DNA from 2 places in the Paenibacillus sp. CB74 genome. Region 2 is predicted to be linked to the other one. Evidence: riboswitches for the same ligand, from Rfam matches in the RefSeq annotation. Region 2 holds a riboswitch; the other holds the start of a gene.
The links. Region 2 has a riboswitch for glycine ahead of sdaAB (L-serine ammonia-lyase, iron-sulfur-dependent subunit beta). Riboswitches for the same ligand answer to the same signal wherever they lie in the genome.
Positions count from the first base shown of each region.

Region 1: another riboswitch for glycine. It lies ahead of gcvT (glycine cleavage system aminomethyltransferase GcvT); the one in region 2 lies ahead of sdaAB (L-serine ammonia-lyase, iron-sulfur-dependent subunit beta).

Region 1 covers NZ_CM146009.1:97,161-108,039, forward strand. The annotation lists gene gcvPB (aminomethyl-transferring glycine dehydrogenase subunit GcvPB) at 1-111, opposite strand, end outside; gene gcvPA (aminomethyl-transferring glycine dehydrogenase subunit GcvPA) at 108-1,463, opposite strand; gene gcvT (glycine cleavage system aminomethyltransferase GcvT) at 1,460-2,596, opposite strand; glycine riboswitch at 2,815-2,915, opposite strand; glycine riboswitch at 2,919-3,041, opposite strand; gene gcvH (glycine cleavage system protein GcvH) at 3,385-3,777, shown strand; gene ACX9NY_RS00480 (PTS mannitol transporter subunit IIBC) at 4,197-5,654, shown strand; gene ACX9NY_RS00485 (BglG family transcription antiterminator) at 5,693-7,795, shown strand; gene ACX9NY_RS00490 (PTS mannitol transporter subunit IIA) at 7,792-8,226, shown strand; gene ACX9NY_RS00495 (mannitol-1-phosphate 5-dehydrogenase) at 8,223-9,368, shown strand; gene ACX9NY_RS00500 (cysteine-rich CWC family protein) at 9,429-9,680, opposite strand; gene ACX9NY_RS00505 (endonuclease MutS2) at 9,827-10,879, opposite strand, start outside.
Region 2 covers NZ_CM146009.1:4,820,586-4,831,464, forward strand. The annotation lists gene sdaAA (L-serine ammonia-lyase, iron-sulfur-dependent, subunit alpha) at 1-352, opposite strand, end outside; gene sdaAB (L-serine ammonia-lyase, iron-sulfur-dependent subunit beta) at 342-1,031, opposite strand; glycine riboswitch at 1,144-1,278, opposite strand; glycine riboswitch at 1,283-1,405, opposite strand; gene ACX9NY_RS21220 (phosphotransferase enzyme family protein) at 1,759-2,736, opposite strand; gene pstB (phosphate ABC transporter ATP-binding protein PstB) at 2,976-3,731, opposite strand; gene pstA (phosphate ABC transporter permease PstA) at 3,744-4,631, opposite strand; gene pstC (phosphate ABC transporter permease subunit PstC) at 4,634-5,569, opposite strand; gene ACX9NY_RS21240 (phosphate ABC transporter substrate-binding protein PstS family protein) at 5,685-6,611, opposite strand; gene ACX9NY_RS21245 (arsenic transporter) at 7,310-8,602, opposite strand; gene ACX9NY_RS21250 (methyl-accepting chemotaxis protein) at 8,790-10,879, opposite strand, start outside.

The DNA of each region.
Region 1 (10,879 bases), 2.1 Mb from region 2:
GCTGAATGTTGTAGCTGTCTCAGATTGAGCCGGAGTGGAGACAGAGGCACCCATTTCAGATTGTCCTTGTCCTTGTATCGATGTTGTCGTTGTTGTCGTTTCCTGAGTCACAGCGATCCCTCCAATACTCGTGCAAATTCGTCGATCTCTTCTTTGCTACGTCGTTCGGTAACAGCAATAAGCATATGTCCGGCAAGCTCCGGATAATCACGTCCAAGTTCATAGCCACCAATAAAGCCCGCATCCAACAGTTTCAACTGAAGGGCATCCACGTCAGTTCCTTCAGGCAGCTTAATCACAAATTCATTGAAAGTTGGGGCATTAAATGTCAGGCTAACACCGGAAATCGCAGTTAATGTATTTAGGGTGTAATGACTCTTTTGCAGATTCAGATCCGCGACATCAATCATGCCTTGTTTACCCATAATGGACATATATACAGATGCGCTGAGTGCAAGCAGAGCCTGGTTGGAACAGATGTTGGATGTCGCTTTTTCGCGGCGGATGTGCTGTTCACGTGCTTGCAGTGTGAGTACAAATCCACGTTTGCCGTTGCGGTCCATTGTCTGGCCTACAATTCGGCCAGGAATTCGGCGCATATGAGGCTGGGATACGGCGAAATATCCGCATGTCGGGCCGCCGAGTGAAGCGGCGATGCCAAGGGGCTGCGCATCGCCAACAACGATGTCGGCACCCAGCTTGCCTGGGGCTTCCAGCAGACCCAGCGATAGCGGGTTAGCACTTACGACGAGCAGGCCCTTGTGCGCATGCACGAGGTCGGCCGCTTGTTTTACATTTTCCACGGCACCAAAGAAGTTCGGGCTCTGGATCATGACAGCTGCGGTATCATCCGATATGGCGGCTTGCAGGGCATCCCAGTCCGTGACCCCATCCTTATAACCGATCTCGATAATCTCCAGACGGAGTCCGTGCGCATACGCCTGCAATACCTGACGGGCTTCCGGATGAACGGTACGGGATACGATAAGCTGTTTGCGACGAGTTGCCGCTGCGGCCAGATTACCTGCTTCAGCAAAGGCGGTTGCGCCGTCATACATACTGGCATTGGCTACAGCCATACCGGTTAATTCACAAATGTAGGATTGAAATTCGAAAATAGCCTGTAGTTCACCTTGACTGATCTCAGGCTGATAAGGTGTGTAGGCAGTGTAGAACTCGGAACGTGAAATGACATGATTGATGACGGAAGGAACATGATGATCGTATATGCCTGCGCCGAGGAAGCTTGCGTGTGTTTCGAAATTGGCGTTGGCACCAGCTTGTTTGGACATGTGCCGTGTCAGCGCATATTCATCAAGTTTGGAGGATACGGGCAGCTCGCCCTGATAACGAATCTCCTGAGGAATGTCCTGGAACAGTTCCTCCAGTGAATCCACACCGATGGTTGCGAGCATGGCACTCTGATCCTGTTCTGTCATGGGAATGTAGCGGTGCTTGCTCATGATTGATCAGCTCCTTGAGTAAGTGTCTTTGACGTACGTGTCCGTTTATGAAAAGGGGTCTTTACGACCTCGGCTTTCAGTTTCTTCCCTCGGATCTCAATCTCAAGCGGGGTTCCCAGCGCAGCGTATTTGCTGTCGATGAGGGCAAGCCCCAGATTACGCTTCAATGTAGGTGATTGCGTGCCTGTTGTCACTTCACCGATCTGTACGCCTTCGGCGTAAATCGGATAGTGGGAGCGAGGAATACCGCGCTCCAGCACTTCGATGCCGACCAGTTTACGGGCGGGCCCGTCATTTTTTTGCTGTAACAAGGCTTCGTGTCCGATAAAAGGTCCAGCATTCAGTTTCACAAACATACCAACGCCAGCTTCAAGCGGAGAGATGGTTGCCGACAATTCCTGTCCATACAGGGGCAGCCTAGCTTCAAAGCGCAATGTATCTCGGGCACCAAGTCCGGTTGGCACCAGTCCGTGACCTTCGCCTGCTTGCATTAATCCGTTCCAGACGGTAGCGGCCTGATCTGCTGGAATATATAGTTCAAAGCCATCTTCACCGGTATAACCGGTACGGGACAACAGCAATTTTACTCCACAGACTTCGGCATCCTGCACAAAACGAAACGGTTCAATCGTGGATACATCCGTTTCGGTAACTTTTCCGATAATATCCACAGCCAGTGGACCTTGCAGGGCAAGTAGCGCCGTCTGCTCCGAATCGTTGGTCATGTTTACGCCAGGGATCAAGTGATCTTGCAGCCACGCCCAGTCCTTGTCGATATTGGAGGCGTTAACGACGAGCATATAATGCTGATCTTCCAGCTTATACACGAGCAGATCATCCACCACACCACCATCTGGATAACACATCAGGGTGTACTGGGCTTGACCGGGAACCAGCGTGGTTACATCATTGGTTGTCATTTGTTGCAAAAAAACTTCAGCCTGCTCACCCTGTACAGTGAATTCGCCCATATGGGATACATCAAACAGTCCAGCACGCTCACGCACCGCTTCATGTTCTTTCTGGATTCCGCTGAATTGCACCGGAAGCTCCCAGCCTCCAAAATCAATGCACCGTACGCCTTCGTATTGCTGATACAGGGGAAAGAGTGGTGTTCTAAGCAAATCGGACATCAAATCACCTCGTCATGGGCCGTCAAACGGCCGAATATGCAATCGTGGATCAATGAACCAGGGTATTTTTTAATTTATCAGCTAGAAGTCATTCGTAGATAAGTATGGTAAGGCAGCTATGGCAGCGCCGATTGAAATCCTGTTTTTCGTTTTTTTGGGAAAAAGGAAAAGGACAGGCCAAAGAATCGGCATGCCAAGTAGCACGCTGTATTCTAAGGCTCTGTCCCTTGTACCTGAGAGTTACCCCGCTGTATTGTACAACAGGTTTCCCCTTGGGTGATCATAACGCCCGTACAGGGCGAATAGATGCTCTCCAGAGTTGCGTCCCGTAAAAGTCCTTTTGCCTGAGAGATTCACCCCCGCTTATCGGTGGTTTACTCCTTCGGCGTTACCTCATGTACATCCCGAATCGGGTGTCACGGGTAATCTCTCCCTTTACATTCATCCGCGGGTATAACATAGTCCAATAAACACATTTACTCTCCTCATTAAAACGTGAATCCACTACTGATGTCAAGAACGATATCATTGATATTGAATTAAAACCGAATATTTATTGTATTTTGAATTATATTGTTCGTGTATTTAAAAAGACTGCGCTTACTATTCTAGTTTTCACCAGTATATGTAGAAAGAGTGTATTTAGGTTACGGTTTGGAGAGGCCGTCATCAAATAAATTGTGAGGTATCTTGACATTTGAATCCGAAATATCATACGCTATGTTCTGGGAAAAAGGTTAAGGTCAAAGAACGCATGCACTCATTAATGAAAAGCGAGGCGGATATCGATGAGCGAATTGAAAAGTGATTTCCTGTACAGTGAAGAGCACGAATGGGTGCAAACCGTAGGGGAGGATACTGTACGTATTGGCATTACCGAGTTCGCGCAGCATCAGCTGGGTGACATTGTGTTTGTGGAATTGCCTGACCTTGAATCCAATGTAAAAGCAGAAGACAGCATTGGAACGATTGAATCGGTCAAAACGGTGTCGGACTTGTTCTCTCCCGTCACAGGTTCAATTATTGCAGTCAATGATTCGTTGCAGGACTCACCTGAACTTGTGAACAGTTCTCCTTACGAGGAAGGCTGGATGATTGAGATCCGTGTTGAGGGAGATCTGACAGCAGCGTTGTCTGCATTGATGAATGCAGATGCGTATCGTAAACATACGGAAGAATAGGATCAACGGACTTGTACTTATTAACATATACTTTATAAAAAAATGAAATAAACTTCATATTGTTTCGACCTGTGTGAGCCGGATGCTTGCACAGGTTTTTTGTGCTTTCCAGGAATGGTTTTGAATAGGGATCGAGGCAGATTAGGGATGTAAATCACCTGATTGGACCAAGCTATAGGTTAGAAAATGATGCTGGAAATGACAAAAGTCATAGGCAGGAAAAGCCTTGTGTACCAATGGTTTTAGCCATTATGCATCAATAAAAACGATTACATAACCTAATGTTGTCATCATTGTTCATGACGAAAGTACGCTTTCATTTCATTGAACAGGAGAGCATTCTCGCTTAGGATTACAGCAGGGGAGAAATGATACCCCTTTCATAAGTCATAATCACTTGATCCAAGGAGGATAATACAATGAGTAATTTGGACCAATCGTCCAATTCCAAAGGTGGGCTACGGGTAGGTGTGCAGCGTTTTGGCCGATTCCTGAGTGGTATGGTCATGCCGAATATGGGAGCGTTCATCGCCTGGGGATTAATTACGGCCATGTTCATTCCAACAGGCTGGTTCCCTAACGAGACACTAGCACAGTTAGTTGATCCAATGATTAAATATTTGCTCCCACTGTTAATTGGTTACACCGGGGGTACGATGGTGCATGGTCAGCGTGGTGGTGTCGTAGGTGCCATTATGACCATCGGGGTCATCGTGGGTAGTGATATTCCGATGTTCCTCGGTGCCATGATTGCCGGACCACTGGCAGCATGGATCATCAAAAAATTCGATAAATCAATCGAAGGTAAAGTTAAAGCCGGATTCGAAATGCTGGTTAACAACTTCTCAGCCGGTATTATTGGCGGGATCTTGGGGATTTTTGCTCTACTGGGTATTGGGCCAGCTGTAGAAGCGATTAGCAAAGTATTGTCTGCCGGTGTGCAAGGTCTGATGAATCTGGGCTTGCTACCGCTGGTCAACCTGATTATCGAACCAGGTAAAGTATTGTTCCTGAACAATGCAATCAACCACGGTATTCTGACACCAATTGCAACAGATCAGGCAAGAGAATTAGGACAATCTGTTCTATACATGCTTGAATCCAACCCGGGTCCGGGACTGGGTATCTTGCTTGCTTACTGCTTCTTTGGACGCGGAATGGCCAAATCTTCTGCACCAGGTGCCGTTATCATTCATTTCTTCGGGGGAATTCATGAGATCTACTTCCCTTATATTCTGATGAGACCGATTCTGATTCTTGCCGCAATCGCGGGTGGCGTCGCAGGTACATTAACATTCATGCTCACCGGAGCAGGACTTGTTTCGGCACCATCACCGGGTAGTATTATCGCGTATTTCCTGTTAACACCAAAAGGTGGATACCTGCCAATGCTCGCAGGGGTGCTTGTAGCAGCAGTCGTTTCATTCTTGATTGCAGCAGTGTTGCTGAAAACGGGTAAACAAAAGGACGAAGATTTGGAGTCCGCATCCAGTCGGATGAAAGACATGAAGAGTCAAGGAACCGTGCCAAACGCAGGCATTACGGCTAATAATCATCGTGAAGCAGACAGAGCTTCAGATAAGGCTTCTTCTACAGTGAAAACAGATGTGAAGAAGATTGTCTTCTCCTGTGATGCAGGCATGGGGTCGAGTGCCATGGGTGCTTCCATTCTCCGCAAGAAGATGAAGGCAGAGGGGATTGACGTTACGGTGACCAACACGGCCATCAGTGATATCCCGCCGGATGCAGATGTGGTAATCACACAACAAATATTAACCGATCGTGCCCGCTCCGTTGCGCCGAACGCAGAACATATATCCATCGACAACTTCCTAAAAAGCCCGGAATACGATGCGCTTGTTGAACGTCTGAAGTAATTGCGCGCAATCGTTTTCCCTGAGCCGGAGGCTGAGATATGAGTATTACCAAAAGACAACGTGAAATCGTGGAGTTTCTGCTGGAGCATCCACATGAAGTCACTGCCGGTGAAATTGCCGTTGAAGTAAAGGTTAGTACCCGAACGGTTCACCGGGAGCTGCAAATGATTGAACAATGGCTTGAACCTTTGGGCATGAGGCTGGAAAAAAAATCAGGAACCGGTATCCGAATTGATGCCAGTTCCGATGATCTGGCTGTATTGCGCCAGCAACTGGAGGGTAAAGAATATGTAGAGTTTACGCCGGAAGAGCGTAAGCTCTTCATGCTTTGCATCCTGCTTGATGAAGCGGAGCCTGTGAAATTACTCGCTCTGGCTTCGGATTTGAAAGTGACCGTATCCACCGTAACCACAGATCTGGATGATCTGGAGTCACGGATTCGTCAGGCGGGACTGAAGCTGGTTCGCAGACGTGGATATGGCGTCAAGATTAACGGGAGTGAGACGATTCATCGCACAGCCATAGCTGCACTTGCTTTGGAATTTCTGGATGAATCCGACCTGTTCGGAAGACAACCTGAACAAGGTGGCTCCATCGTAAACCAAAAATTGCTGGATATGATTGGACACGGTGATGTGCTTACGATCGAAAATGCGTTATGGCAACCAGATATCGAATGGCTGGAGAACATCCCGGAACGCCAATACATGAAGCTGCTGATTCAATTATCCGTCGCAGTTGTACGTATTCGTAAAGGCTTTGGCATTGGCCGTATTTCTCCGCGAGAGAACATGGAAGATGCAACTGCAGAGCAGGATGAGATGAAGGTTCCACCTTATATGGCTTCCCGCTTATGCGGTGTGTTATCCACTCAACTGGGGCTGACATTCTCCCAAGATGAGCAAGCTTATTTTCACAGATTATTAGTTGAGACAGAGCAGCGAATTCACTCTTCGCGGCTGTTGCCAATCGACGACTTGATTTTACTGGACAGGGTACATTCACTGATTGATCAGATGCAGGCAAGAACGCATTACACCTTTCATGAGGATCGATTGCTTCGTGAAGGTCTGCTTGGTCATATGCAACCTGTAATGGAGCGAATTGAAGGGCAACAGATGATACGTAATCCGCTACTGCAGCAGATTCGCAAAGATTATGACTCCCTGTTCGAAGAGGTCAAACAATCTGTTGGGCAAGCTTGGCCAGGCACAGACGTTCCGGATGAGGAAATTGGTTTCTTGGTCATGCACTTTGGGGCTTCCATCGAGAGGTTGCGTACATTGAAACGGGAGATCAGGGCGATTATCGTGTGCACAAGCGGAATTGGATCATCGCGCATGCTATCCAGCCGATTGTCCAAGGAGATTCCCGAGATTCGAATCATGGATAGCGTGTCCTGGTATGAAGCTGCCCGGATACCTACAGATCAGTATGATCTGGTGTTATCGACGGTCGATCTGCCGATGGATGAGCATCAGTATTACAAAGTGAGTCCACTGCTTACGGCAGAAGAGAGCGAACGTCTGCGTCATTTTATCCGGACAACAACGTTACAACGACAGCATAATAAGCCCCGTGAAGCAGAGGTTCAGACAACAAGTCGTTACTCAGACCCTGATGGAATGGAAGCTATTTTAGTTGAAATCGTCCGAATTATCGGCAAGTTTCAGGTGTACCCGCTGGATAATCAGGATATCGGGTTCTATAAAACGGTGTATGCGATGTGCAACGTGCTCCATGGAACGGGCGTGTTGAAGGAGCCAGAGGAGATCGCAAAACGGCTGGAGGCACGTGAAGCAGTGGGGAGTCAGAAGATTCCCGGCACAAGACTTGCACTGTTTCATACACGAAGTGAGGGGATATACAGGCCGTCTATCAGTCTGTTTCAGCTCACGGAGCCACTTCTTCGTACGCCGGTTGATCCGGCAGGAGTTACCCATGTTCTTTTGATGCTCGGTCCGAGAGAATTATCCAAGGAAAGCCTGGAGGTTCTCAGTGAGATTAGTGCCCTGTTATTGCAGGAAGAAATGATTACATTGCTGGAAAAGGGAATCAGGGATGAACTCATTCATTACCTTTCCCAGGAACTCGTTGGATTCTATCGCAGTAAAACCGAAATTGGAGGTCAACCACTATGAGTATGTTAACAACAGATAAAGTCATCATGAATGCGACGGCTCAGGACAAATACGAAGCGATTCGTATGGCAGGACAGATTCTGAAGGATGCGGGACATATTACCGCTGATTACATTGAGAAGATGATTGAACGTGAAGAGATTGTCTCAACCTATGTAGGGAACGGACTTGCGATTCCGCACGGCACGAAGGAATCCAAAGCATTCATTTTATCCACAGGCATCTCCGTTATTCAGTATCCACAGGGGGTTGATTTTGGCGATGAAAAGGCTTATATGGTCATTGGTATCGCGGCTCAAGGCGGGGAACATATGGAGATCTTGACTAGCATTGCGGTGATCTGTGCTGAGGATGAGAACATGGAGGCCCTGCGTCTCGCGAAAACAGCCGAAGAAGTTATCGCTATTCTGGAAAGTGAAATGGAGCTATGAAGGCCCTACACTTTGGAGCAGGTAACATTGGACGCGGTTTTATCGGATTAATCCTCTCCCGGGCAGGGTATGAGGTCATTTTTTCAGACGTGAATCAGACATTGGTAACCACTCTCCAGCAACGGGGTCAGTATACGGTGGAACTGGCTAACGAGAGCAAGGATCAGGAGACTGTGACAGGCGTAAATGCGATCGATGGAACCCAGCTGGAGACAGTTGCCCAAACCGTTGTGGAAGCTGATCTGATCACAACCGCAGTGGGCGTGGGCGTACTGAAACATATTGCACTAGGTATTGCGAAGGGACTTGAAAAAAGACTGAATTCCGGTCCTGCACTTAACCCTCTTCACATTATTGCTTGCGAGAACGCCATTGGAGCCAGTACACAATTGAAAGAGCATGTATATGCTCTGCTCAAAGATGAGACACGTTCCCTTGCGGATCAGTACGTGTATTTTCCAGATTCGGCCGTAGACCGGATCGTGCCTATCCAGCATCATGAAGATCCTCTGCATGTGCAGGTGGAGCCTTTTTACGAGTGGGTGGTGGATCGTTCCCAGATGGCCCCGGCCTTCAAACCGGTTGAGGGCATTCTGTATGTTGATGATCTGGAGCCTTATATCGAACGGAAGCTGTTCACGGTGAATACAGGACACTGCGTTGCAGCATATATCGGTCATGTACACGGGTATGACACGATTCAGAAGGCTATTGCCGACGAGAAAGTGAAATCGATTGTATACGGTGCTTTGCAGGAAACCGGAAAAGTATTGGTGAAGCGTTTTGCATTCAACCCGGAAGAGCATGAGCAGTATATTGTCAAAATATTGGGACGGTTCGTCAACCCGTATCTCACTGATGAGGTTACTCGTGTTGGTCGTTCCCCGCTGCGCAAATTGTCTCCGAATGATCGTCTGGTTCGCCCTGCCCTTCAGGCATATGCGGATGGAACCGAAACGATCTATCTGGCTATGGGCATGGCAGCAGCCTGCAAGTTCGATGTCTCCGATGATCCGGAAGCAGTGGAACTACAGGACATGATTCGCCAGAAGGGAATTACAGCTGCGCTCCACCATTACACGTCGATGGATGAGCATCATCCGGTGCTTGAACAGGCTGTTGCCCAGTATAACCAAATGTAAGAGCAGCGGTAGCCAGCTAACAATATAGATTAGGCATAATGAAGAAGAGCCATACAGTTGTTAACTGTGTGGCTCTTCTTTTGGTTGATGTTTATCGGCATAGTCATCCAAACAGCGCTGACATATACACGATTTTCGGCGCTGTTCTGCCGGAATGCGGTCAAATACACCCTCCGGGAAAATAGCCCGGTTACACCAGCATTCCGAATGAGGATGTCCTGCGGCATAAGAACAGCGATTAGCTTCACCGCATAATGGGCAGACAAGAACATCGATAGGGATGTGCTCTTGATCGTCTTGTTCTGCAGACATACAGTTCTTCCCTCCCTGTGGAATAGCTACGAGCTGAAGTTGAACATACTGCTCCCAGTATAACAGAAATGCGTCAGTGATTATGGAATTCACTGTGTATATATGACTTCCGGTTTACCACCACATCTGTTTCTCCCAGGGGTTATTCATTCTTCAGGCGGTAGTTCAATCTTCAGGCCTTCCACATGTTTACGTCCCATTAATTTGCGTTTCTTTCGATTTTCCTTTGTTTCCAGCACAATGTCCAAGTCATAATCGTCACCTGGATAAAGCTCATCGGCAGATATATGCAGGGTCAGGCGTTTCTTATGGATTTTGACTTTGCGTCCACGTAGCATGACCCCGATATTTCCACGGCTATCCTCCACATCACATACGATTCCCGACTGATTCAGATAGGCCGCATACACCCGATCCCCTTTGCGAAACGTTTTGGCAGGAGCAGCAGAATCCAACTCTCTGGTTGTTCGCTGTTTGTGGAGACCGATTGAATTTTTGGATTGCTTCGTCTGATTCAACTGATTTCGATTGGATAACTCTGTCGGGTCGTCTGCCTCCTTAGCGGAACGCTCCGGCGTCAGGATCGGAGTTTCCATAGGAGGTGACGTGAACACCATTGTACGATCTCTCGAAATACTTTGATCTGACAGGGACTTGGAACGCTCGATAATTCGCTGTGGCATGCCCAGCTTTAATGCGATGGAATAAGCATAGCTCTCACCAGCTTCTCCGATACGCAATCGATACAGCGGCTGGAGAGTAACGGTGTCAAATTCCATACGGGCATTTTCGAATCCTGGCGTGGCCGCAGCAAAATGTTTGATTTCACCAAAATGGGTTGTCGCCACAACGGTTGCTCCGCGGCTGTGCAGCTCCTCCAGCATGGCAATGGACAGTCCGACACCTTCACCGGGATCTGTGCCGGAAGCCATCTCATCAATAAGCACCAGAGTTGACGTATTGGCCTGTTCCAGTATGCCAATCATATTGCGAATGTGTGCAGAGAATGTACTGAGTGCCTGTTCCAGACTCTGCCCGTCACCAATATCAACCGCTACCTCGGTATAAACAGCCATCTCGCCACCTTCCTCTACCGGAATAAGCAAACCGGATTGCATCATCAGGGTTAACAAACCAAGGGTTTTGAGTGCAACCGTTTTACCCCCGGTATTCGGGCCCGTAATAATGAGCGAAGAATA
Region 2 (10,879 bases):
CGGCTGTAGGTGTTGCCACAATCCGGCCCATGGAGGCATTCACTTCAGATACACACAGGGCATACGCCATGGCAAGTGCGGAAGCATCTCCTGAGCAAGTCTCACCTTTGCGAATGTACTCGGCCATTTTTTTACCGTCTCCACCCGTTAATCCACTACGTGATGTGGTATCTTCCGTTAACCCTTTACGCACCGCTTCCTTCATCACCTGATAATATTCAGACATCTGTTTCACAACATCCGCTTCCGGTGTATTGGTCTCCTGAACCTGCTCCTCGATCATCAATTGAGCAATCGTTTTGGATTCCGCTGTACAGATCGTATTCAGTTCATGTAAATGTTTAAATCGCATCCGAATCAACTCCTCTCTTCAAATCGATGACACGAATGTCCAGTACATGATCCAGCTCTTTTAGACGCTTGAGCATATCAGGATTCGGCACGCCGTCCATCTCCATCGCAGTAAGTGCTTCGCCATCACGGGCTTTCCGATCCACCTGCATATACCCGATGTTAACCCCAGATGAACTGATCGTGGACGTTACCGAGGCAAGCACCCCTGCCTTGTCTGCATGTCGCAGCACGAGTGTCGGAAACTCACCACTAATCTGGACACGAAAATCATTCATCGCATGCACCGACACACTACCACCACCAATAGAAGCACCGATTAAGGAACATGTACGCCCTTCATGCCACAACTCAATTTTGACCGTATTGGGATGAGGAGCAGGCAGACCGCTTGTATAAAACTCAACCTCCATACCCGCTTCCTCTGCGTATTGCTCCGCATCCGGGATGCGCGGATCGTCTGTAACATAATCCAGCAGACCGCCGATCAGTGCCAGATCTGTTCCGTGGCCCTGATACGTATCAGCAAATGAACCGTAGAGCGTCAGCCGGGCACGTTCAGGCGTACAACCTAGCCACTGACGCGCAATTCTTCCCAGTCTTGCTGCTCCAGCTGTATGTGAACTTGAAGGCCCCGTCATCGACGGACCAATAATTGAGAAAACATCTTTAAATCGCACCTCATAACCCTCCAATTGTATTCGTCATTTCCATCCAGATCCCATGCCATAATGTTCCTTTATTACTGAATGATGACATCAAAAAAGGACAGAAGAAGGCCACAGGCCCTCTCTCTGTCCTCGATACCTGAGAGTTTCACGATCAGCAGTGTCTCACGACAAGGTGCATGCCCTACAATTGCAGACAAGTCACCAGACTGACTGATCATATACCCCTTGGGTGGCGCAGTTCGCGCACTCTCCAGAGTTGCGTCCAACGATGGTACATTTACCTGAGAGATTAACCACTGGGCCGGGTGCGCAGCAGCTTGCTCCTTCGGTGCCTGAACACTAGCCATTGCTCGGCTAACTCAGGTCTCTCCCGCTCGTTATCATCCGCTGTATGGAACCATTCTGAGCGTATGTCAGAACAGTAATGGAAATCGTTCATTCTTCTTCATTAAGATTAATCGACCGGAAGATCAGTGTCAACAAACTTAACGATTTCTTTAGATGTTTTTCCTTCATTTTCGATTGATTCGATGAAAACCAGAATATTTTGTCAGCTTTCATCACATTAATTCGGTAAAAGAAATTTTTTAAACAGATTATTTCATTTCCCTTCAATTCATAAAGCGCTTACTACTATTTATGATATTATCCACGAAACTGTTCGGGTATTCAGGCAACCATGATTTTTGAACTACCTGTTCATAGCCCTTCCGGATCTGCACATCTGAATTATAATTCACAGTTCGTAGAAGATACTCTCGTTCTGTACATAAGGTCTGCAATACTTGCTGCATAACTTCGGCATGCGATCTTTCATCCATTCGTGCCTAGACTCGTTCGCCATCTGAAAAGCATAATAACCAAGTGTAAAGATCAGCATGAACCCTTCCATTAAACGGATATCTCGATCCGTCAGTGGTGCGATCTGTTTTGTGTATCCAGATAAGAATATGTCACGTTCCTCCCGATTAAATATAAGCGCTGCCCCCCCGGCATCAAAAAGATAATAACCATAACCGTGTAGACAAAAATCAATCATGGACATCCCCTGATCCGTGATCAGCAGATTATTGCGAGTAATATCTCCATGAATAACGCCCCAGGTCTTTTCATCGAGAGGGTACGCTCCTAACTGCTCGTTAATGTTCTCAAACGTCTCCCGAAGCAGATCGAAGTCTTCCGTTGTAAAAATTCCCAATCGGACTCCCTCTTCCAGCTGCCCTAGCATGACCAAATTCTCATGGCCATTGCCATATGCCGGGCGTACCTTAGTTCGATCTGTCTGATTCTCCACACGTCCATATTGATGAAGCATCTGCAGCTGAGCACCAAGATCATATATCTGCTCTGTTGTCAGGCGTTCTCCCTGTTGGATGTCCCTGCCCTCAATCCACTCCAGTACTGTACAGCAGATTTCTTTACCTTCTTCACTTGTCCATAACGTGACCCAATCTCCCGATACATTGCGTACCGGATGTTGGACGCGTAATGCTGTTGTTGCATTTAACTCATGAAGCAGGTCCATCTCTGCCTCCAATGCAGAAGGCGTGTGCTGAATGCCTGACATACTTGCATATGCTGCTTGATGGATACGGAGCAGATACTTCTGCCCGCTTGCTTCATCAACGACATGATACGTCAGATTCTCGTTATGACGAATATAGGAAACGACAGGTTTTTCAATCGCGTAATTCTGTATGACCTGTGTTGCCACATGGTAGTAAGACCTCTGATCCGTAGTGATTATCAACATCTCCTTTAAATTTATGTAAACGCTATCTTTGTACTAAATATCGTAGCATAATGTTGATCCTGCATACAGAAAATCCCACTGTAATTATAAAATAAAAAGCACAACCCCCGAACAAACGTCCAGGCATTGTGCTTCTGTCTCTATTTATTTCTTCATCTCTCTGTCTGTTGCTCTATGTGACACTCCACTCCATGATCCAATTATCCGAAACGCCCCATAATGTATTCTTGCGTCAGACGATTGTCCGGGTTCGTGAAAATATGCTCTGTATCCCCGTGCTCAATCATGCTGCCCAGATAAAAGTAAGCTGTATAATCCGAAATACGTGCTGCCTGCTGCATGTTATGGGTAACAATAACAATCCGCAGCTCCTTCTTGAGCTCGGTAATCAATTCTTCAACTTTACCCGTGGATACCGGGTCTAGTGCAGATGCAGGCTCATCGAGCAGCAGAATCTGCGGATCAACAGACAAGGCGCGGGCGATACATAACCGCTGCTGTTGTCCACCTGAGAGAGACAAGGCTGATTCATTCAGTCTGTCTTTCACTTCGTCCCAAAGCGCAGCACGACGCAAGCTTTTTTCCACAATCTCATCCAGTGCCTTCTTACTCTTCGTACCACGGTAGCGGGGGCCAAACGCGATATTGTTGTAGATGGACTTATGAAAAGGATTCGGCTTCTGCCACACCATGCCAATCTTCTGGCGAAGCTTGATTACATCGGTTCCAGGCTCATTCAGATCGTTACCATCCATCCAGATATGTCCCTCTGTGCGGGAACCGGCGATCTCGTCGTTCATTCGGTTAAGCGACCGTAGGAACGTAGATTTACCACACCCAGACGGCCCGATAAGTGCCGTTACACTCGATTCGGGAAACGTCAGGCTGATCTGCTTGACCGCCTGAAAATGTCCATAATATATGCTTAACTGTTCCGTACCAAAAGGTATGGCCATGTTGGTTCCTCCTTATTTCGAAGCTGTCATGCGGCGGAATACAACCCGACCGATCCAGCGCGCACTTAGATTGAACGCCAGCACGAGAATGACAAGCACGGCGGATGCCCCTGCTGCCACCTCTTTGGAATCTGGTCCAATGCCTTCACTGTTCACTTTCCAGATATGGACAGCAAGTGTCTCTGCCGGACGGAACGGATTAAGCGGTGATCTCGGACTCGTCGGATTCCAATCTGTAAAGTCCAATGGCGGACTACTCATACCTGCGGTAAACATCAATGCTGCCGCCTCACCGAAGATCCGGCCCGATGCCAGAATCGTACCCGTAATCAAGCTCGGCAATGCCACAGGCAGCAGAATGGAAGTGATAATCTTCCACTTGGACAGTCCAAGTGCCAGACCTGCTTCCTTCTGTTCCTTCGGAACGGCCCGGAAGGCCTGCTCCGTTGTCCGCACCATCAGTGGCAAGTTAAAGATCGCCAGAGCCAGGGCACCCGAGATCAGGGAGAAACCAAGACCAAATTGATTGACTAGCAACAAGAGACCAAACAAACCGATAACGATGGAAGGGAATGATGACAACACTTCAACGACAAGACGAATGAAGCTGGTGATCTTGCCTGGCTTGGCGTACTCCGCCATGTAAATCCCACCACCCCATCCGAGTGGAATGGTCACAATCAACGTCAGAATCAACAGGAATACGGAGTTAAAGAGCTGTGGACCAATCCCGCCGCCACCTTTAAGCAACTGGGGTGCGCTCGTCAGGAAGTTCCAGCTAATATGTCCAATGCCTCTATACATGATGAAGCCAAGCAGACCGAGCAATATAATAACAATGAACAGGGCCAATACAACGATAACGGATGTTGCAATTTTATCTACCGTCTTTGCCTTCATTTTCATACCCGGTTCCTCCTTTCAAGCAGGCGAACCAGAATGACGAAGACAAATGTCATCACCAGCAGGACAAGCGCCATACTCCACAGTGCATTGTTATGAACAGAACCCATCGTGGTGTTACCCATGCTGAGTGTAATTACACTTGTTAATGTTGAAGCCGATTCGAGCAAGGATGTTGGAACATGCGGTGCATTACCGATAACCATCTGCACAGCAAGGGCCTCACCAAAAGCACGGGCCATACCCAATACGACACCTGTCAACAAAGCTGGCAAAGTCGTTGGAATGATGACACGGTAGATGGTTTGCCAGCGAGTGGCACCCAGTGCGTACGAGGATTCACGCAATCCTTTTGGCAACGCGGACAAAGCGTCTGCCATAATACTTGTTACCGTAGGAAGAATCATTACCGCAAGAACAAGACATCCGGCTGCAATCCCGACGCCTGTTCCACCAAAGATACTGCGCAGCAAAGGTACGATGACACTCAGACCGATAAATCCATACACAACGGACGGAATTCCGGACAAGAGCTCAATCGCAGGTTGCAATATCTTTTTCCCTTTACCCGGTACAATCTCTGTCATGAAGAGTGCTGCACACAGGCCAAGTGGACTAGCGATCAATGCTGCAAGCAAGGTTGTAATGAAAGAACCTGTAATGAACGGCAATGCCCCGTAGAACGCAGGTTCTCCAGTTGGATTCCACGTCTTTCCACCAAGGAATTCGCTTATGCTTATTCCGTTTTGGAAAAATGTGGACAGTCCCTTGGACGCTACAAAATAAACAATGGAAAACATGACAACGATCAGGAAAACGACACAAATCGACGTATAGATCCGTCCCGTCCACTCTTCCCAATAATGTTTTTCTTTTAAGGGCCGGCGCGGTTTCAACTTGTTATTCATTACCGTTCCCCCTTCGGTCTGTTCCATAACAACCATCCTTCTATAGTAGAATTAATGCAAAATATGGGATTATTTCAGAGCAAACCGCGTAAAGAGGCGGGACCTAAGTCCGCCTCTTTCGCTGTATGCGCAAGTTCAAAGATTATTGAACCACATTACCTGCTGCATCGCGTTTTACTTTCATGCCTGACATTGGAATGTATCCAAGTTCTGTCACGTCGTTTTGTTGAATTTCGTCACTCAGGATATAGTCCAGGAACGCTTTTGTTGCTGCATCCGGCTCACCTTTGGTGTACATGTGCTCGTAAGCCCACACTGGATAAGTTCCTGCTTCCACGTTCTCAACTGTTGCTTCTACACCTTCGTATTTCAGCACTTGCAAGCTGTCATCCAAGTAAGACAGGGCAAGGTAACCAATAGCACCTGGTGTTTCAGCTACCAATTTTTTTACGTTACCAGAAGAATCTTCTTGAATCGAACCTTGGATATCATCCATTTTTGCACCCAATGCATACTTCTCGAACGTTGCACGCGTACCGGAACTACTTGGACGGTTTACAATAACAATTGCTTTATCCGCGCCACCAACGTCTTTCCAGTTCGTCACTTTACCGGAGAAAATGTCGACCAGTTGCTGCTTCGTCAAATCTTCTACACCTGCATCTTTGTTGCTAACTGGAGCCATAGCTACTACGGCTACTTGATGGTCAACCAGTTCTTTTACTTTGGCTTCGTCCTCCAGCTTCTCTTCAGCGAATACATCAGAGTTACCGATTGTAGCTTGTCCGTCAGATACTTGTGTCAAACCAGTACCACTACCGCCACCTTGAACTTGAACCGTTACGTTCTTATATTCATCAACTGCCATAAATTTCTGTCCAGCTTGTTCTACCAGAGGTAACAATGCTGTCGATCCGACTGCCAGAATGTTACCGCTAAGCTCAGCAGTAGCTTCCCCTGAACCATTGCTTGCAGCACCCTCTGTACCCGCGTCATTTTTCGATCCGCATGCAGCGAGCACCAGTACGAACGTTAAGGTCATCAAAATAAACGGCAACTTTTTAAACATGTTTTGTTTTCCTCCCCCAATGTAGTGATGGCGTTTTGTGAATTTGTTTGTTCACCATCAACTCTTTAATCATTGTAGTTTCGGTATGTCATCTTAAAATCAGTGTTTTGTAAACGCAATGTTAAAAATATCGGCTGCATATTGAAATTTATCTGAGACAAATTGCTCTGAAGTGGCCGCTTCGGGAACGGACGTTGTTTCAATCCGTATTGTGTCCAGATTTCCATGAAGATTTTACACATTAATAAATTAATATAAATTTAACACTCTGAGTGGCCGTTCCGGTTACGGATCGTTCTTCTGATCGCTGTTGTCTCCAAATTTCTCTGATCAACAATTTGATTGTTGAAATTTGGAGACAAAGGCGAACGCTTCGCTTCTTCAGAATCGATTCCGTCCCCTTCACTACGATCGCGGTTTCCATGTACTGCGCTGTGTCAGCGCTCGTTGAATCTCAGGCATTTCAATCTCCTGCCTGGGAAGTAGGCAAAAAAGGCCAGCCCTATAGTAGGCTGGCCTTACGTAAATTTCTTTGTTGATTCTTTGATAGAGTAAGAAAATCTGTTTCTTCTATAAGAAGGTACAAAAGTAGGAAACAAAAAACTGCCCCACAGCCAGTGCGTAGCACCGGCTGTGAGAGCAGCTTTTTACATTACAACAGAATTATCTTATGGATACTTAATGTAAAACTACTTTTTCTAACCCAGAATCCATAACCATAACGCCAACCCGGCTAGGGTAATGAACAAGGTTGGAATGGTCAGGATGATACCTGCTTTGAAATAATACCCCCATGTGATCTTCACACCTTTACGGGATAACACATGCAGCCATAGCAATGTGGCAAGTGAACCAATCGGCGTCATTTTGGGACCCAGATCGGAACCAATGACATTGGCATAGATGAATGCCTCTTGGATGATCCCTTCCGTGTGCGCACCCTGGATGGCTAGCAGGTTAATCAATACGGTAGGCAAGTTGTTCATCAGCGATGACAATACGGCCGCTATAATGCCCATTCCGAGCGAAGCGGCCAGCAGGCCATGCTCTGCTATGGCATCTAGCCAGCGGCTCAGATGAGCCGTTAATCCTGCATTACGCAGTCCATATACGACGATGTACATACCCACGGAGAACACCACAATCGACCACGGTGCTTCCTTGATGACCCGTTTCAGATCAACTGCCTCGCTCTTGCGTGCCAGTAAAGCGAACAGCAGTGCAACCGAGCCCACAATCACCGACACGGGAATCGGCAGGAACTCACTGGATGCGTAAGCCACCAATAGCAGCCCTAGCATGAACCAGGCAATGCGAAACATCCGTGGATCACGTATTGCCTCTTTCGGGTCGCGAGCCGCAGAGATGTCATAGCGAAGGGGGATGCTTTTGCGATAGAACAAAAATAGCATTCCCGTACTCGCTACGATCGAGATCAGATTCGGCACGGCCATGCGTACCGCATACTCCACAAAGGTAATACCGAAGAAATCGGCAGACACAATGTTAACCAAATTGCTGACGACCAGCGGCAACGATGTGGTATCTGCGATAAATCCACTCGCCATTACAAAAGCCAGTACCATCCGCTCATCAAACTTTAATGCACGCACCATCGCCAGCACAATTGGTGTCAGGATGAGCGCTGCACCATCATTTGCGAACAGGGCCGACACTGCAGCACCGAGTAAAATGGAGTAGAAGAACAATCTGCGACCGTCTCCTCCAGCGAGTCTAGCCATGTGAAGAGCGGCCCATTCGAAGAAACCCGTCTCGTCGAGAATGAGAGAAATCATAATAATACCGACAAAGGCCAACGTTGCATTCCATACAATGGACGCTACATCCGAGGCATCGTTCAAGCTGACGACTCCACACAGCAAGGCAACCAAAGCCCCACCCGATGCAGTCCAACCAATTCCCAACCCACGAGGTTGCCAGATCACCAAAGTGATTGTCACTACAAAAATCAGTATTGCTACGTATACCATAAAGCCTCCTGCTGTACCCTGTATTCATATAGTATTTCGTTTATTCAATCTTATGTTGTTAGATTACACCGCTATATGCTCGGAATAACCAGACGATATATTTATACAGGGCTACAGGAACATTGTCTATATTTATTTTTCTTCTATTATAAAAGTTGTGGTAAATTATGGTTTAAAGTGTTGGGATTTATTCTTTGCCTTTATCTTTCGGCGTATCCTCTACCATCTTGAACATGCCAAGCAATCCTTGCAGTTGTTCCGCCATACTGTTCAGATGTGCCGATGAGGATGCAATTTCTTCTACCGATGCCAGTTGTTCCTGCGAAGATGCAGATACGGATTCTGTATTCGCAGCCGATTCCTGGGTCACATTCGAGATATCGCTCATCGCCTTGGCAACGTGGGATGCCCCACTCTCCAGTTGTTTCGTTGTTTCAGACAAGTCATCCAAGGTATGAACCGCCTCTTCCACCGCCTCCCGAATCTGGGCAAAGGATTGTCCAGACGTATTCACGGCCTGAATCCCTTCTCCCACACGCGTCTGAGCCGCATTCATGGCGATTAGAGCGGCATCCATGTCCTGACGGATATTATGAACGACCTCACCGATCTGCGCTGCCGAACTTCCGGATTCTTCTGCCAATTTGCGAACTTCTCCGGCTACAACAGCAAACCCACGCCCCGCATCACCTGCTCTGGCCGCTTCAATGGAAGCATTCAATGCGAGCAAGTTCGTTTGTTTGGAGATGGATGCAATGACATCCACCATGCTACCAATCTCAACGGAACGGGCATTCAGAGATTGAACCACAGTCCCTAGCTGCTCTACGGTTTCCTGGATGCTGTTCATCTGCTCTACAGCTTGTCCTGCTGCCTCATTACCAGAAGAAGCCGCTCCGGATGTATTCCGCATATTCGCCGTAATCGATTGCACACGCTCCGACATCATCCGAACATCTTCGGCCATTCGGCTCATCTGTCCAGATCCGTCTTTCACGCTGTTCACCTGCTGCTCAGCGCCTTCGGCCAGTTCCTGAATAGCCAGTGTTGAATGTTCGATTGCTTTGGTCGTTTGTTCCGCACTGGCAGACAATTCTTGAGAAGAAGCAGATACCTGCTCTGTTGTTTCCTGTACACCAAGAATCATCATCCGCAGGTTATCCACCATACGCTCGAAATACTTCGCCAGATCACCGACTTCATCTTTACGGCCTGTTTCCATTTTCACGGTCAGGTCACCTTTGCTTACAGCTCTGGCCGATTCCTGCAGTCGCTTGATCGGACGCAGCATGGATCGTGTAAACCAGATAATAAAGATAAGGGTTAGGAAGGTCGCCGCGAAAATCACTATAAATGTAATCATGCGAATGTCCTTGCTCGCACTGGTTATTTCACTCTTGAACATCGTACCGGCAATTTTCCAGCCCGTTGCTTCATTGGTAGCAAAGATCATCGTTTTCGGTTGCTCATTGAATACATAATCGAATTGACCTTCTTTACCCTCATACATTTCATCCAACAAACCACTAGCTTCCTGTGTACCTGCATCTGCTACAGGCGATACGACATAATTTTTGTTTGCATCCAAAATAATGACGTAACCTTCTTTACCCACCTTAATGGATGCTTGCTCTTGCAAGTCTGTTAGATCCAGAGACAAACCGACAACACCGGATTGGTCCTTTAATGTTTTGGAGATAAATACAACGGCAACGCCATCGGTATTAACAGACACAGCGGATACAACGGCTGTACCCGGCTTTTCCATCGCTAGTTTGTACCACTCCCGCTCCCTAGGATCATATGCATCTCCCCGCGTACTGCTTGCTGTTGCTTTACCCCGAACCATGACTCCTTCCGTTGTTCCCACAAAAATGTTCATGGCATCGGGATGCAAGCCCAGATATTGCTCCAGCTTCAACTGAAGCTCTGGACTATCGTTCTCCCCTTTGACCAAGCTCGGATCAAGGGCATCCGCAAAATAGTTAATGTCATGGATCTTGTAGTTCACTTGGCTTTCTACAATGGTATTGGCCGTACTCACACTTTGCTTGGCACTATCCACTAATTGTCCTTGTACGCCATCTTCAGCCATCGTTAGTGTGATCAAGCCGATCGCCAAGCTTGGCAGGAGCAGAACGGCCAGGAAGGAGACCAATAATTTGTTCCTTATATTCCAGACGAAACCTTTCTTTTTCTTCTTCTTTTTATTTTGATTATGTTTTGGTTTAGCAGGTTTCGCTGCTTTCATTGGTGTATTATCCTGAGTTTCACTCA